Regions from separate parts of the Pseudomonas kurunegalensis genome, predicted to be linked through region 2. Evidence: riboswitches for the same ligand, from Rfam matches in the RefSeq annotation. Region 2 holds a riboswitch; the other holds the start of a gene.

Region 1 (7,197 bases), 400 kb from region 2:
GACCGCGACAACCTGGTCGATGGCAGCCGCAGCGACCACAGCCTGCAAGGCGGCAACTGGCGCGTCGGCCTGGTGTATGCGTTTACCGACGACCTGTCGCTGTACGGCCAGTACTCCACCAGCGAGGATGGGGTGAACAACCTCATCAGCCTCAGCCCGGCCCAGATGCACTATGACCTGACCGAAGCGAAGCAGACCGAGGTGGGCCTGAAGCAACGCTTCTGGGACGGTCGCGGTGAATGGACGTTGGCGGCCTACCACATCGTCAAGAAGAAGCTGCTGGTGGACGACCCGATCACCCACGAGAAGCAGCAGGCCGGGCAGCAGACGTCCGATGGCCTGGAGGCGACCCTGGAACTGGCGCTGGCGCATCAGTGGCAGGTGTCGGCGAACGCGTCGCTGGTGCGCGCCAAGTATGATGACTTTGACGAAATGGTCGGCGGTGCAGCGCAGGACCGTGCGGGCAATCGGCCGGCGAATGTGCCACGGCGTACTGCCAACCTGTGGCTGAGCAAAGGCTTCGGGCAGCAGGTGGAGGCCGGCATTGGTGCGCGTTATGTGGATGAGCGCTTTGCCAATACTGCCAATACCCAGAGCGCGCCTGGGTACACCGTGGTCGATGCCAACGTCGCCTGGCAGGTGCTGCCGGATGTGCGGCTGGGGTTGCAGTTGAATAACCTGTTCGACCGGGAGTATGTGCAGTCGGCGTTCAGTGGACAGCAGTGGTTGATGGGGATGCCACGGTCGTATTTGGCGACGGTGGATTACAGTTTCTGATGTGAATTGCCTGTGCGGGCCTCTTCGCGGGTAAACCCGCTCCCACAGGTACAGCACAGCTCTCAGGGGCAGTGATATTCCTGTGGGAGCGGGTTTACCCGCGAAGAGGCCCGCACAGGTAACACAAAAACCTCTACCAACCCGTAATCATTTAGTTATAAGATAACGTTTCACATGACATTCATTCCTATCAGCGACCCTCCATGACAAGCGCCAGCGCCACCCCCACCCTGCTCACCCAGCGCCTGCAGAGCATCGACGCCCTGCGCGGCCTGGTGATTCTGTTCATGCTCCTGGATCACGTCCGCGAAACCTTCTTCCTGCACCGTCAGGTTAGCGACCCGATGGCCATCGACACCACCGAGCCGTCGCTCTTCATCAGCCGCACGTTGGCCCACCTCTGCGCGCCGGTGTTCGTCCTGCTGACCGGCCTGTCGGCCTGGCTGTACGGCGAAAAGCATCAGGGCCGTGGCGATGTGTCGGCGTTCCTGTTCAAACGCGGGCTGTTTCTGGTGGCGCTGGAGTTCACCCTGGTCAACTTCGCCTGGACCTTTCAGCTGCCGCCCAGCGTCATCTACCTGCAAGTCATCTGGGCGATTGGCATCAGCATGATCGCCCTGTCGCTGCTGGTATGGCTGCCACGCGCCGCTCTGCTCGCCCTGGGCGCCACCATCGTCGCCGGCCATAACCTGCTCGATGGCCTGCACTTCGGCGTGGAATCGGCCTTGCATGTGCCGTGGGCGATCCTGCATGACCGTGGCTGGCTGGAATTTTCCGACACCCTGCGCCTGCGCACGTCCTACCCGGTGCTGCCGTGGATCGGCGTCATCGCCCTGGGCTACGGCCTGGGCCCGTGGTTCGCCCGAGGCAGCGAGGCCGGCGAACGTCAGCACCGTCTGCTGCTGGGCGGCCTGGTCGCGTTGCTGGGCTTTGTCGTGTTGCGTATGTTCAACGGCTATGGCGAGGCGCCCTGGAGCGGCTACCCAACCTTCACGCAAACCCTGATGAGCTTTTTCAACATCACCAAATACCCGCCGTCACTGCTGTTCCTGGCCCTGACCCTGGGCTGCGGCCTGCTGTTGCTGCGCGCCTTCGAACGCGCCGGCCAGGCCCGCTGGATCAGCGTGCTGGCGGTGTTTGGTGCTGCGCCGATGTTCTTCTACCTGCTGCACCTGTACGTGCTGAAGCTGCTGTACCTGGCCAGCGTGGCGCTGTTCGGCCTCAACCATGGCGACTATTTCGGTTTCGATGGCATCGCCGCCGTGTGGCTGAGCGCCATCCTGCTGGCCGCATCGCTGTACCTGCCGGTGCGCAAGTTCGCCCGCCTGAAAGCGCGCCGTCGCGACATCACCTGGCTGAAGTACTTCTGAAAAGCGTTTTCACCCGGCGGCGTGATGGTCTACCATGCGGGCCGCCGGTTTCCACCACGGAATTAATAGGGAATCCCAGGCCCGCCAACACGGGCCAAACGGAACTGCCCCCGCAACTGTAGGTGCCGAGCCTGCTCCATCGATGCCACTGGGCGTAATTGCCCGGGAAGGCTGGAGCCGGGCCATGACGCACCAGTCAGGAGACCTGCCGGCCTACATTCACCAACCGGCGGGGTGTCCGGGATTGGCCATCCGTGTTGCCCCTGCCAACGGCGGGGCGCGGCGATGCCTGTCCGTGCGTTCCTCACCCGAACTGTCCGATAGGAGATCGCCCAGCATGCTGCCCCGTTTCGCCACCCTGCTCGCCGGCCTTGGCCTCACTGGCCTGGCCCAGGCCGCCGCCACCCATTACCCGCTTACCGTCGAGAATTGCGGCAGGCCGCAGACGTTCGCCCAGGCGCCGCAACGCGCCGTCACCATCGGCCAGGCCGGCACTGAAATGCTCTACGCACTGGGCCTGGGTGACAAACTGGCTGGCACCTCGTTGTGGTTCAACAACGTACTGCCCGAATACAAGGCGCAGAACGACAAGGTGCCGCGCCTGGCTGACAACGACCCAAGCTTCGAGGCCGTAGTGGGCAAGCGCCCGCAACTGGTCGCGGTACAGTTCGAATGGATGGTCGGCGCACAGGGTGTGGTCGGCACCCGCGAACAGTTCGACGAGCTGAAGATACCCACCTACCTGCTGCCTTCGGACTGCGAAGGCAAGGACAACCTGGTCGGCGCCGACGGTACTCGCCTGCAAGCGTTCCAGGTAGGCAGCATCTACAAGAGCGTCAGCCAGCTGGCCGAGATCTTCGATGTGCAAGACCGCGGCACTGCCCTGAATGCCGAGCTCAAGGGCCGCCTGGACAGCGCCAAGGCACAACTGGCGGGCAAGGACCTGTCCGCCACCTCGGCACTGTTCTGGTTCTCCAGCGCCGACCTCGACATCGACCCGTACGTGGCCGGCCGCCAGGGCGTCGCCGACTTCATGCTGCGCACCCTGGGCGTGCGCAACGTGGTCGAGTCCACGGAGGAATGGCCCACTGTAGGCTGGGAAACCTTGGCCAAGGCCAACCCCACCTGGCTGATCATCGCGCGCATGGACCGCCGCCGCTTCCCCGCCGACGACTACCAGAAAAAGCTCGAATTCCTGCGTAGCGACCCGGTGACCCGCAACATGGACGCGGTGAAGCACGACCGCATCATCATCCTCGACGCCGATGCCATGCAGGCCGGCATCCGTCTGTTCAGCGGCCTGCAGACGTTGTCTGCAGCCTTTGCCAGCGGTAAAGCAGCCCAGTGATGATTCGCCTGTTACCTTGCATCGCGGTCGCCCTTGCAGCCCTGCTGGCCGCCTTGCTGGCCGGCACCGCCATTGGCGAAACCAACCTGTCGCCCAGTGTGGTTGGCCAGGTGCTGGCCAACCACCTGTGGCAGGCCGGCTACCCGGTCGACCCGATCGACGCCGGCATCGTCTGGAACTACCGCCTTACCCGCACCCTGGTCGCCGCTGCTTGCGGTGCCGGCCTGGCGACGTGTGGCGTGATCCTCCAGGCGCTGTTGCGCAACCCCTTGGCCGAGCCTTATCTGCTGGGGCTTTCTGCCGGCGCCTCGACCGGCGCGGTACTGGTCGGCCTGCTGGGGCTGGGAGGCCTGGCATTGAGCATGTCCGCCGGGGCGTTCATCGGCGCACTGGCCGCATTCACCCTTGTACTGGTACTGGCCCGCGCGGCCGGCCCCGGCAACAACAACGCTCAGGTCATCCTTGCCGGCATTGCCGGCTCGCAACTGTTCAACGCGCTGACCGCCTTTCTGATCACCAAGTCGGCCACTGCCGAACAGGCACGCGGCATCCTGTTCTGGCTGATGGGCAACCTCAGCGGGGTGCGTTGGCCATCGGTGTGGCTGGCCGTGCCGGTGGCACTGTTCGGCCTGGTGGTGTGCCTGTTGCACCGCCGTGCGCTGGATGCTTTTACCTTCGGCGCCGATTCGGCTGCTTCGCTGGGCATCCCGGTGCGGCGCACCCAGCTACTGCTGATCAGCTGCGCGGCGCTGGTGACGGCGGTGATGGTGTCCATCGTCGGTGCCATCGGGTTTGTCGGGCTGGTCATTCCCCACGCCCTGCGCCTGCTGCTGGGCCCCGGGCACAGCCGCCTGCTGCCCGCCAGCGCACTGGGTGGCGCGCTGTTCCTGATTGCCGCCGACGTGCTTTCGCGCACCTTGATTGCGGGCCAGGTGATCCCTGTGGGGGTGGTCACCGCGCTGATCGGCGCACCGGTCTTCGCGCTGATTCTGGTCAGCCGCCGGGGGCGCTCATGACCGTCATGACCGCCGTACAGATTTCACCCCTGAGTTGCCAGGGCCTGGGGTTGCAACTGGCCGGTAGTACCGTGCTCAGCGGTATCGAGCTGAACGTTGTCGCGGGCGAAACGCTGGGCATTGTCGGCCCCAACGGCTCAGGCAAGTCTTCGCTGCTCAAGTTGCTGGCCGGGCTGCGCAAGCCGGCCAGCGGCAGCGTGCACCTGCTGGGCGAACCACTGGCACAGCTGCCCCGACGCCGTGTGGCGCAGGCCCTGGCACTGGTCGAACAACAGGCCGACACCCTCGATGCAATCCGTGTGTTCGACGCCGTGGCCTTGGGCCGTACACCTTGGCTGTCAGCACTGGCTCCGTTCTCACAAGAAGACCGTGCCATCGTCGAGCAGGCGCTGGCTGACCTCGACGCCCTGCACCTGCGCACACGCCTTTGGGGCTCATTGTCCGGTGGCGAGCGCCAGCGCGTGCACATCGCCCGCGCCCTGGCGCAACGGCCACAAGTACTCCTGCTGGACGAGCCGACCAACCACCTGGACATCCAGCACCAGCTGAGCCTGTTGCAACAGGTCCAGGCCCTGCCGGTCACCACCCTGGTAGCGCTGCACGACCTCAACCAGGCGCTCACCTGCGACCGCGTGGCCGTACTCGACAAAGGCCACCTGGTCGCCCTGGGCAAACCCCTTGAAGTGCTCACCCCCGAGCGCCTGCTGAACACCTTTGGCGTCCACGCCCATTACCTCACCGACCCCTTCGACGGCGCGCGCATCCTGCGCTTTCGCGCCCCCTGAACCAGGAAGTTCTACCGATGCCGCTGCGCCCTCTCGCCTTGCTGCTTGCCAGCACCCTGCTCGCTCCGGCCGCGCTGGCCGACGTGCACGAAGTGAAAATGCTCAACCGTGGCAGCGAAGGCGCGATGGTTTACGAGCCGGACCACTTGCGCATCGCGCCCGGCGACACCGTGCGCTTCCTGCCCACCCAGAGCGGGCACAATGCGGCCAGCGTGGCAGCCCTGCTGCCCGCCGGGGCCGAGCCCTTCAAGAGTAAGCTGAACCAGCCGTTCGAACAGACCTTCAGCGTGCCAGGCGTGTACGGCATCCAGTGCATTCCGCACCTGGCGATGGGCATGGTGATGGTCATCCAGGTAGGTGACGCATCGGCTACCGAACTGCCCGCCAACTTGCCGGCCCGGGCCAAGGTCCGCTTTGCTGCCCAGTTGCAGAAGCTTGAGGCCGCGCAATGAGCCGGTTGTTGTTGGCGCTGCCACTGCTGGGGCTGGCGCCGTTCGCCCAGGCCGACTCCGCACAGTCGCAAAGCAACGGTTTTGTGGAGGATGGCAGCTGGAGCATCCTCAACCGTAGCGTGTTCGACCAGCGCGACTACAAGCACGGTGGGCGTAACAGTGCAGCGCGCAATGCCTACAAGCCGCGCAACGAACGCAGTGGCAAGGCTGAGGAATGGGCCTACGGTTTGATGGGCACCTTTCAGTCTGGCTTTACGCAAGGCCTGGTTGGTGTCGGCGTCGATGCCCACGCCTACCTGGGCGTGCAACTGGACAGTGGCGGCGGCCGTGCGGGCAAGGCGCGCTTGCTGGGGGTCGATAACGACGGGCACCCGAAAAACGAATACAGCCGTGCCGGTGCGGCGTTGAAGTTGCGCATGTCCAACACCGTGTTGTCCTACGGTGAGCAACGGGTCAAGACCCCGGTATTCAGCTCTTCCGACAGCCGCCTGCTACCCGAGACGGCAACCGGCTTTTTCCTCACCAGCAACGAATTCGACACGCTCAAGCTGGTGGCCGGGCACTTCAACGAGAGCACCGACCGCAATGCCACAAGCCACGATCAGGGCTTCGTGGTGAACTACTCCAATGGCAAGCAGGGCAACAGCTTCGACCTGGCCGGCGTGGTCTGGAACCCGGGCGCTGCCTTCAGCGGCAGCCTGTACACCTCGCGCTACGAGGACAGCTGGAACCAGCATTACCTGGGCAGTACGCTAAACCATGTCCTGGATGACCGCCGCAGCGTCAGCCTGGACCTCAACCTGTACCGCACCACCGACACCGGCAAGGCGCTGTCCGGGCGCATCGACAACACCACCTGGAGCCTGATCTCGCGTTACAACCAGGGGCCGCACGGGTTCAGCCTGGGCTGGCAGCAGGTAGACGGCAACACCCCGTTCGACTACGTGACGCGTGGCGCGATCTTCATTGCCAACGCGGTGCAGATGTCGGACTTCAACGCACCGAACGAAAAGTCATGGCAGGCACGCTATGACCTGAACATGGGGGCCTATGGGGTACCAGGGCTGAACCTGACGGCGCTGTACGTGCGCGGGTTCGATATCGACGGCACGCATGTCGACCCGACTGGCGGGTATGCGTACCTGGGGTATGGCAAGGGTGGCAAACATTGGGAACGCGACCTGGAGGCGCGGTATGTGGTGCAGAGTGGCAAGGCCAAGGGCACCACGTTCTCGCTGCGGCATAACGTGCACCGGGGGAACACGGCGCAGGCCGAGCTGGATGGTGACCAGATACGCCTGGCGGTGGAGTGGCCGTTGTCGGGCGGGTTCTGATGGCTGCATTGCCTGAATCGGGGCTGCCGGGCAGCCCCAGGGTCTGTCAGGCAACCGTGCCGGCAGCAGGCAGCAAGCCCCACTCCGCCCGTTCTTGCACACTCATCGTCGCCAA
Region 2 (7,197 bases):
GCATTTGCTGATGCAGCGGCGCCTTGCATGAGTTACCCGTGCGAGCGTTGGCCAAAAAAAACGGGGCATGCCATTGCTGGCATGCCCCGTTTTTCATACCGTTTAAGCGCCTCAGGCGACTTTGACGATCCAGCCTGCCGGTGCTTCAACGTCACCGCTCTGGATGCCGGTCAGCTCGTTGTAGAGCTTCTGGGTAACCGGGCCAACCTTTTCCAGGTCGTGGAACACGTGCAGCTTGCCGTTGTACTCGATACCGCCGATCGGGGTGATCACCGCTGCGGTGCCGCAAGCGCCGGCTTCAATGAAGCGGTCCAGCTTGTTGATTTCGACATCACCTTCGATCACGGTCAGGCCCAGGCGCGATTGTGCCAGTTCCATCAGCGACAGGCGGGTGATGCCTGGCAGCACCGAGGCCGATTTCGGGGTCACGAACTCGTTGTTGGCGGTGATGCCGAAGAAGTTGGCCGAACCGACTTCTTCGATCTTGGTGTGGGTCAGTGGGTCGAGGTAGATGGCGTCGGCGAAGTTGGCCTTCTTGGCTTCAGCACCTGGCTGCAGGCTGGCGGCGTAGTTGCCACCGACCTTGGCCGCACCGGTGCCTTGTGGGGCGGCACGGTCGAAGCTGGAGATCTGGAAGTTGTGCGGTTTCATGCCGCCCTTGAAGTACGAGCCAACCGGGATGGCGAATACCGAGAAGATGAACTCGGGGGCGGTGCGCACGCCAATGTTGTCACCGGTGCCGATCACGAACGGGCGCAGGTAGAGGGCGCCTTTGCCGTGCGGTGGCACGAACTTTTCGTTGGCCTTGACCACTTGCTTGCACGCTTCGATGAACACATCGGTCGGCACCTGCGGCATCAGCAGGCGGGCGCAGCTACGCTGCATGCGGGCGGCGTTCTGGTCCGGGCGGAACAGGTTGATCGAGCCGTCCTTGCAACGGTAGGCCTTCAGGCCTTCGAAGCACTGCTGGCCGTAGTGCAGGGCAGTGGAGCCCTCACTGATGTGCAGTACGTTGTCTTCGGTCAGGGTGCCTTTGTCCCACTCGCCATTGCGCCATACGGACAGGTAGCGTTTGTCGGTCTTGATGTAGTCGAAACCCAGCTTGTCCCAATTAATGCTTTCGTTGCTCATGACACCCTCATTGTCTTGCAAGTGCCCGATCGCTCGGGCTGCTGTTATATGCGCACCACGCCACCATAATACATCCGTGGCGGATCGGGAACGGCCAGTCACGAATTGATAGCCTGCGATGCATTTTTTTCGGTATCTACAACTGCAGGTACTCATCCAGTGCCAGGTTTTGCAGCAGTACTGCATCATGGGATGCCACCATGAGCGCCCCGCCAAACTGCCCCAGCATACGCTCCAGTGCCGCCAGTGACGGCAGGTCCAGGTGGTTGCCGGGCTCGTCCAGCAGTAACAGGTCGAGCGGGCGTTCGCGGTACAGCACGGCGGCCAGTGCCGCCTTCATCCGTTCTCCGCCGCTGAGCAGGCTGCTGGGCAGTTCGATACGGGCTGCATCCAGCCCGAGCTGCGCCAGGCGGCTGCGTAATTCGCCCTGGGCCATTGCCGGGTTGGCCTTGCCCAGGTGGTCGAGCACACTGCTGTGGCCGCATAGCGTGCTGCAATGCTGGTCGAGCAGGGCCGTCTCGCCCGTGAGGCGCACGTTGTCAGGCGATGCCGGTAATTCCCCGTTCAGCAGCCTGAGCAGGGTGGACTTGCCGCTGCCATTGGCCCCGACCAAACCCACCCGCTGGCCCAGGCACACGCGCAGGTCGAGCGGTTTGCGGGTGCCACGGGGCAGGCGAAGCGCCTGGAGGGCCAGCACTTCGCGGCCTGCATGGCGCTGAGGTGTGGGGGCATGCAAGGTAATGGCGGTGTCCTGCTCGACCTTGCGGGCGGCATCGCGCACTTGGTCATGCAAGGCCTGCCGGGCTTCGCCGTGGTCGCGGCGCTGCTTGCCCGCCGTGACCTGGCTGCGCTCCTGCTGGCGATCGACCAGGATTTTGGCCTGATTGGCGTGCCTGGCCTGGCGCCCGGCCCGGGCCTGATGGCGCTCCAGGTCTTCGCGCTGGCGTTGCAGTTCACGGGCCTGGCGTTGCTGTGCCTGCTTCAACCGGGCGAGTTGCTGCTGGGCCTGGGTTGTCTGGCTGGCCTTTTGTTCTGTATAGAAGCTGTAATTGCCGCCATAGGCCTGCAACCCCAGGCTGGACAGCTCGACGATACGCACCATGTGCCCCAGCAGGCTGCGGTCGTGGCTGATCACCAGCAGGCCCCGGTCCCAGGCTTCGATCATGCCCAGCAGCTGAGCGCGGGCTTCGCTGTCCAGGTGATTGCTGGGTTCGTCGAGAATCAGGTAGTCGGCATTGCTCAGCCACGCGCCAATCAGCGCGACGCGCATGGCCTGGCCACCGCTCAGGCTGTTGGCGGGCTGACGCCAGTCGAGTTGGCCCAGACCGTGGCGCTGCAGGTGCGCCTGCAATTGCTCGCGGATATCCCAGCGCTCGCCTACGGTGTCGAAATCCTGGGGGGTGATGCTGCCTTGCTCGATACGCGCCAGCGCTGCGATCAGCGTGCCGGCCTGGGCCAGGTCGGCAACCGTGGCGCTCTGCTCGATCACCTGCTGGTTCAGCAGGTGAATACGGCCAAGGCGTCGACAATGGCCGCTGCTCGGTTCGCGCTGGCCGGCCAGAATTTGCCCGAGCAAACTCTTGCCCACACCATTGCGCCCGACCAGGCCAGTGCGGCGGTGGTCAAAGGTTTCGTTAAGGTCGGTAAACAGCTGCCTGCCATCCGGCAAGGTCAGAGAGACGCTGTCCAGCGTCAGGATTGACGTGTTCGTCATGCACAACTCCACAAATGCCGCGACATCTCCGGAGCGAACCGGAGGCTGAAGACTGGCCGTCGAAGGGGACGGCGGCATTAGTGGCGCATTGGACGAACACCTCGTGATGGGGTGAATGGGGATCCTAATGGAATGGCGGGGGCGGGTAAACCACTGCGCGTTGTAATTTTATGAGGGTCGAAGGCGTTCTCCACGGCATTTTTGGCGCCTGTGAGATCGAGCGCCGCGCGGGCGGCGCTCGATCTCACAGGCGCAGCAGGACTTCAGTCAATCCCTTCAAGGGTTGGCCTCGTCATCGATCTGCTGGCAAAAGCGCAGGCGGTTGCCAAACGGGTCATACACCTGCATCTGCAGGCCCCAGTCCAGGCGTTCGGCTTCGGGGCGAGCGTAGCCGTACTGTTTAGCCTGCAGTTCACGCTCCAGCGCGCGCAGGTCGTCGATGCGGGCGAACACGGTGGAGCCGGGACAGGCGTCACCGTGGTGCTCGGAAAGGTGCAAAATCAGCCCGTCGCGGTGAATTTGCACATACAGGGGCAGGTCCGGGCTGAAGCGGTGCTCCCAGTCCACGCTGAAACCGAGGAAATCAAGGTAGAACTCCTTGGCCTTGTCGACCGAGAAGATGCGCAGTACCGGTATGGCGGGGGCGAGGTGCATGGGGCGTCCTTGACCGTGGGTGAAGGCGCCACTGTAACGCAGTTGGGTGCCTTGTGGTCAGCCAGCGCTGCGCAACGGTTGACCACCCGCCAGCCACTGCGTAGCCTTGCCACTTCGAGGTTCTTCGGCCAGGCCGAAGCTAAGACGGGAACGCGGTACAAGCCGCGGCTGCCCCCGCAACTGTAAGCACCGATAACGGATCGACACAGCCACTGCGCCCGCGCGCGGGAAGGCGTCATCCCGCCACAGCCTGCTGTTTGCCAGGCCTATGGAACGGTGCGAGCCAGGAGACCTGCCTCGTCACGTTTTCGACTTTAAACCGGGCGGGGTGATCCGGTGGCGAACAAGCCCGGCCGGCCTGGCCCGTGGCTGTCGTCCTGCATGCCCGCGCCACACTGCCAAGGGCACTGCGACATGAAAACACTGGCCAAGCTCCCCGTTACCATCGTCACCGGCTTCCTCGGCTCGGGCAAGACCACCTTGCTGCGCCACATGCTCGACAACGCCCAGGGCCGTCGCATTGCGGTCATCGTCAACGAATTCGGCGAACTGGGCATCGACGGCGAAATCCTCAAGCAGTGCAGCATCGGCTGCACCGAAGAAGAAGCCAGTGGCCGCGTCTACGAGCTGGCCAACGGCTGCCTGTGCTGCACCGTGCAGGAAGAGTTCTTCCCGGTGATGCGCGAGCTGGTGGCACGCCGTGGCGACCTGGACCACATCCTGATCGAAACCAGCGGCCTGGCCCTGCCCAAACCGCTGGTGCAAGCCTTCCAGTGGCCAGAAATCCGCAATGCCTGCACCGTCGATGCGGTCATCACCGTAGTCGACAGCCCGGCCGTGGCGGCCGGTACGTTCGCTGCCTACCCGGACCAGGTCGATGCCCAGCGCAAGCTCGACCCTAACCTGGACCACGAATCGCCCCTGCACGAACTGTTCGCCGACCAGTTGGCCAGCGCCGACCTGGTGGTACTGAACAAGGCTGACCTGATCGATGCCGAAGGCCTGGCCAAGGTCCGTGCCGAAGTGGCCGAAGAGCTGCCGCCAGCCGTCAAGGTGATCGAAGCCAGCAGCGGCAAGCTGCCGCTGGACGTGCTGCTGGGCGTGGGCGCCGAGTCCGAAGTGCACATCGATGGCCGCCGTACCCACCATGACTCGCACCACGACGGTGACGACCATGATGATCATGACCACGATGCCTTCGATTCCATCTCCATCGACCTGCCGGAAGCCGACGAAAGCCTGCTGCTCGACGCCCTGACCCAGCTGGTGGTCGAGTTCGGCATCCTGCGCGCCAAAGGCTTCGCCGCTATCCCGGGCAAACCGATGCGCCTGCTGGTGCAAGGCGTGGGGACCCGTTTCGACAAGCACTTCGACCGCGCCTGGCGTGCCGACGAGCCACGCATCACCCGCCTGGTGCTGATCGGCCAGGACCTCGATGCAGCCCAACTGGAAGCGCGCCTGCGCCAGGCCCTGGGCGCCTGACCCATGCACCTGCTGCGGACCCAGCCCGGCGGCTTCGTGCCGGATGACAGCATTGCCGACCTCGGCCAGACACCCGCCGAGCTGGTGATTCTCTGCAGCGGCGATTCACACCTGGCAATGCTCGCCGATACCGCCGAGCAATTGCCAGACGACTTCCCCAGCCTGCGTCTGGCCAACCCGATGCAGGTGCAAAACCACGCGTCGGTCGACCTGTATGTCGACCAGGTGCTGCGCCATGCCAAAGTCATCCTGGTGTCGCTGCACGGCGGCGTCGGTTACTGGCGCTATGGCGTCGAGCAACTGGTCGAGCTGGCCGCCCGTGGCGTGCAGCTGATTCTGGTGCCGGGCGATGACCGCCCGGACCCGGAGCTGACCTCCCTGGGCACTGTCGGTGGCGAGCAGGCCGAACGCCTCTGGCATTACTTGCGCCAGGGCGGCAAGGCCAACGCCATCAACCTGTTCAACTGCCTGGCCAGCCAGTGGCTGGGCCGTGACTATGCCTGGGAGGAGCCGCAGCCCTTGCCGCGCACGGCGGTGTATCACCCGGCCAAGGGCAGCACCACGCTGGAAGACTGGTACCCGCATTGGCACCCCGAGCACCCGGTAGCGCCGCTGCTGTTTTATCGCTCGCACTTGCAGGCGGCCAACACCGCGTTTATCGACGTGTTCTGCCAGCGCCTGCAGGCTGCCGGGCTGAACCCGTTGCCGATCGCGGTGGCCAGCCTCAAGGAAAGCGCCTGCCTGGAGCAGGTCGAAGCCTGGCTGGACGAGGTCGGCGCCGAAGTGCTGGTCAATACCACAGGCTTTGCCCTGTCCAGCCCCGAGCGCCCCAACCTGCGCCCGTTCCGCCGCGACATCCCGGTATTGCAGGCCATTTGCGCACAGGACAACCAGCCCGGCTGGGAAGCCAGCGAGCAGGGGTTGGGTGCGCGCGACTTGGCCATGCACATTGCCTTGCCTGAGCTGGACGGGCGCATCATCACCCGGCCGGTCAGTTTCAAGGACATGGCCTGGCGCAGCGAGCGCAGCCAGTCCGATGTGGTGTGCTACCGCGCCCACCCCGAACGCATGGACTTCGTGGCCGAGCTGGCCCGCCGCTGGGTTGAGCTGGCGCGCCTGCCCAATGCGCAGAAGCGCGTGGCCCTGGTGCTGGCCAACTACCCAACCCGCGATGGCCGCATTGGCAATGGCGTCGGCCTGGACACACCTGCCGCCGCCTTGAACATTCTCAAGGCACTGCAGGCCGAAGGCTATCCGTTGGCCGAATTGCCGGGCAGCGGCACGCAATTGATCCACCAGCTGCTTGGCGGCGTGACCAATGACCTCGACCACCTCGACCTGCGCCCCTGCGCCCAGAGCCTGAGCCTGGCCGATTACCAGATTGCCTTCGAGCGCTTGCCCGAGGCCAACCGCCAGGCCGTACTTGAGCGTTGGGGACCGCCCGAGCAGGACCCGATGTACCGCAGCGGCCGGCTGATGGTGGCTGGCTTGCGCTATGGCCTGACCTTCGTCGGCATTCAGCCAGCCCGGGGCTACCAGGTAGACCCGAGCGCGGTCTACCACGACCCCGACCTGGTGCCGCCGCATGGCTACCTGGCGTTTCACTTCTGGCTACGCCATGCCTTTGCCGCCGATGCAGTGATCCACGTCGGCAAGCACGGCAACCTCGAATGGCTACCCGGCAAGGGCGTCGGCTTGTCGGCGCAGTGCTGGCCGGACGCCTTGCTCGGCCCGTTGCCGAATATTTACCCGTTCATCGTCAACGACCCCGGCGAGGGCGCCCAGGCCAAGCGCCGTACCCAGGCGGTGATCATCGACCACCTGATGCCGCCGCTGACCCGCGCCGAAACCTATGGCCCGTTGCGCCACCTGGAGCAGCTGGCCGACGAGTTCTATGAAGCGCAGATGCTCGACCCACGGCGTGCCCGCGAGTTGCAGCGCGACATCCTGGAGTTGGTCAAGGCCAACCACATCGACCGCGAGCTGCAGCTGGAAGGGCAGCTGGACGATGCCGCCATATGGCTGCCGCGCCTGGACACCTACCTGTGCGACCTGAAGGAATCGCAGATTCGCGACGGTCTGCACGTGTTCGGCCAGTCGCCCGAAGGCCGCTTGCGGCTGGATACCTTGCTGGCGCTGTTGCGGGTTGAGCGGGGCGACGGGCGCGGCGGCAATGCCAGCCTGTTGCGTGCCCTGGCCAAAGCCCTGGTGCCGGG

Evidence for each region. Region 2 has a riboswitch for cobalamin ahead of cobW (cobalamin biosynthesis protein CobW). Riboswitches for the same ligand answer to the same signal wherever they lie in the genome.
Region 1: linked by a shared signal. The riboswitch ahead of QQ992_RS09990 (ABC transporter substrate-binding protein) and the one ahead of cobW (cobalamin biosynthesis protein CobW) in region 2 are both predicted to bind cobalamin.

Annotation. Positions count from the first base shown of each region.
Region 1 is NZ_CP127871.1:2,211,328-2,218,524, reverse strand. Features, by position in the region: gene QQ992_RS10000 (TonB-dependent receptor) at 1-777, shown strand, start outside; gene QQ992_RS09995 (acetyltransferase domain-containing protein) at 981-2,147, shown strand; cobalamin riboswitch at 2,176-2,374, shown strand; gene QQ992_RS09990 (ABC transporter substrate-binding protein) at 2,485-3,495, shown strand; gene QQ992_RS09985 (FecCD family ABC transporter permease) at 3,495-4,511, shown strand; gene QQ992_RS09980 (ABC transporter ATP-binding protein) at 4,508-5,296, shown strand; gene QQ992_RS09975 (pseudoazurin) at 5,314-5,748, shown strand; gene QQ992_RS09970 (OprD family porin) at 5,745-7,082, shown strand; gene QQ992_RS09965 (hypothetical protein) at 7,129-7,197, opposite strand, start outside.
Region 2 is NZ_CP127871.1:2,616,048-2,623,244, forward strand. Features, by position in the region: gene QQ992_RS11715 (multidrug/biocide efflux PACE transporter) at 1-31, shown strand, start outside; gene QQ992_RS11720 (branched-chain amino acid aminotransferase) at 112-1,131, opposite strand; gene QQ992_RS11725 (ATP-binding cassette domain-containing protein) at 1,268-2,845, opposite strand; gene QQ992_RS11730 (glyoxalase superfamily protein) at 3,122-3,499, opposite strand; cobalamin riboswitch at 3,600-3,813, shown strand; gene cobW (cobalamin biosynthesis protein CobW) at 3,914-4,981, shown strand; gene cobN (cobaltochelatase subunit CobN) at 4,985-7,197, shown strand, end outside.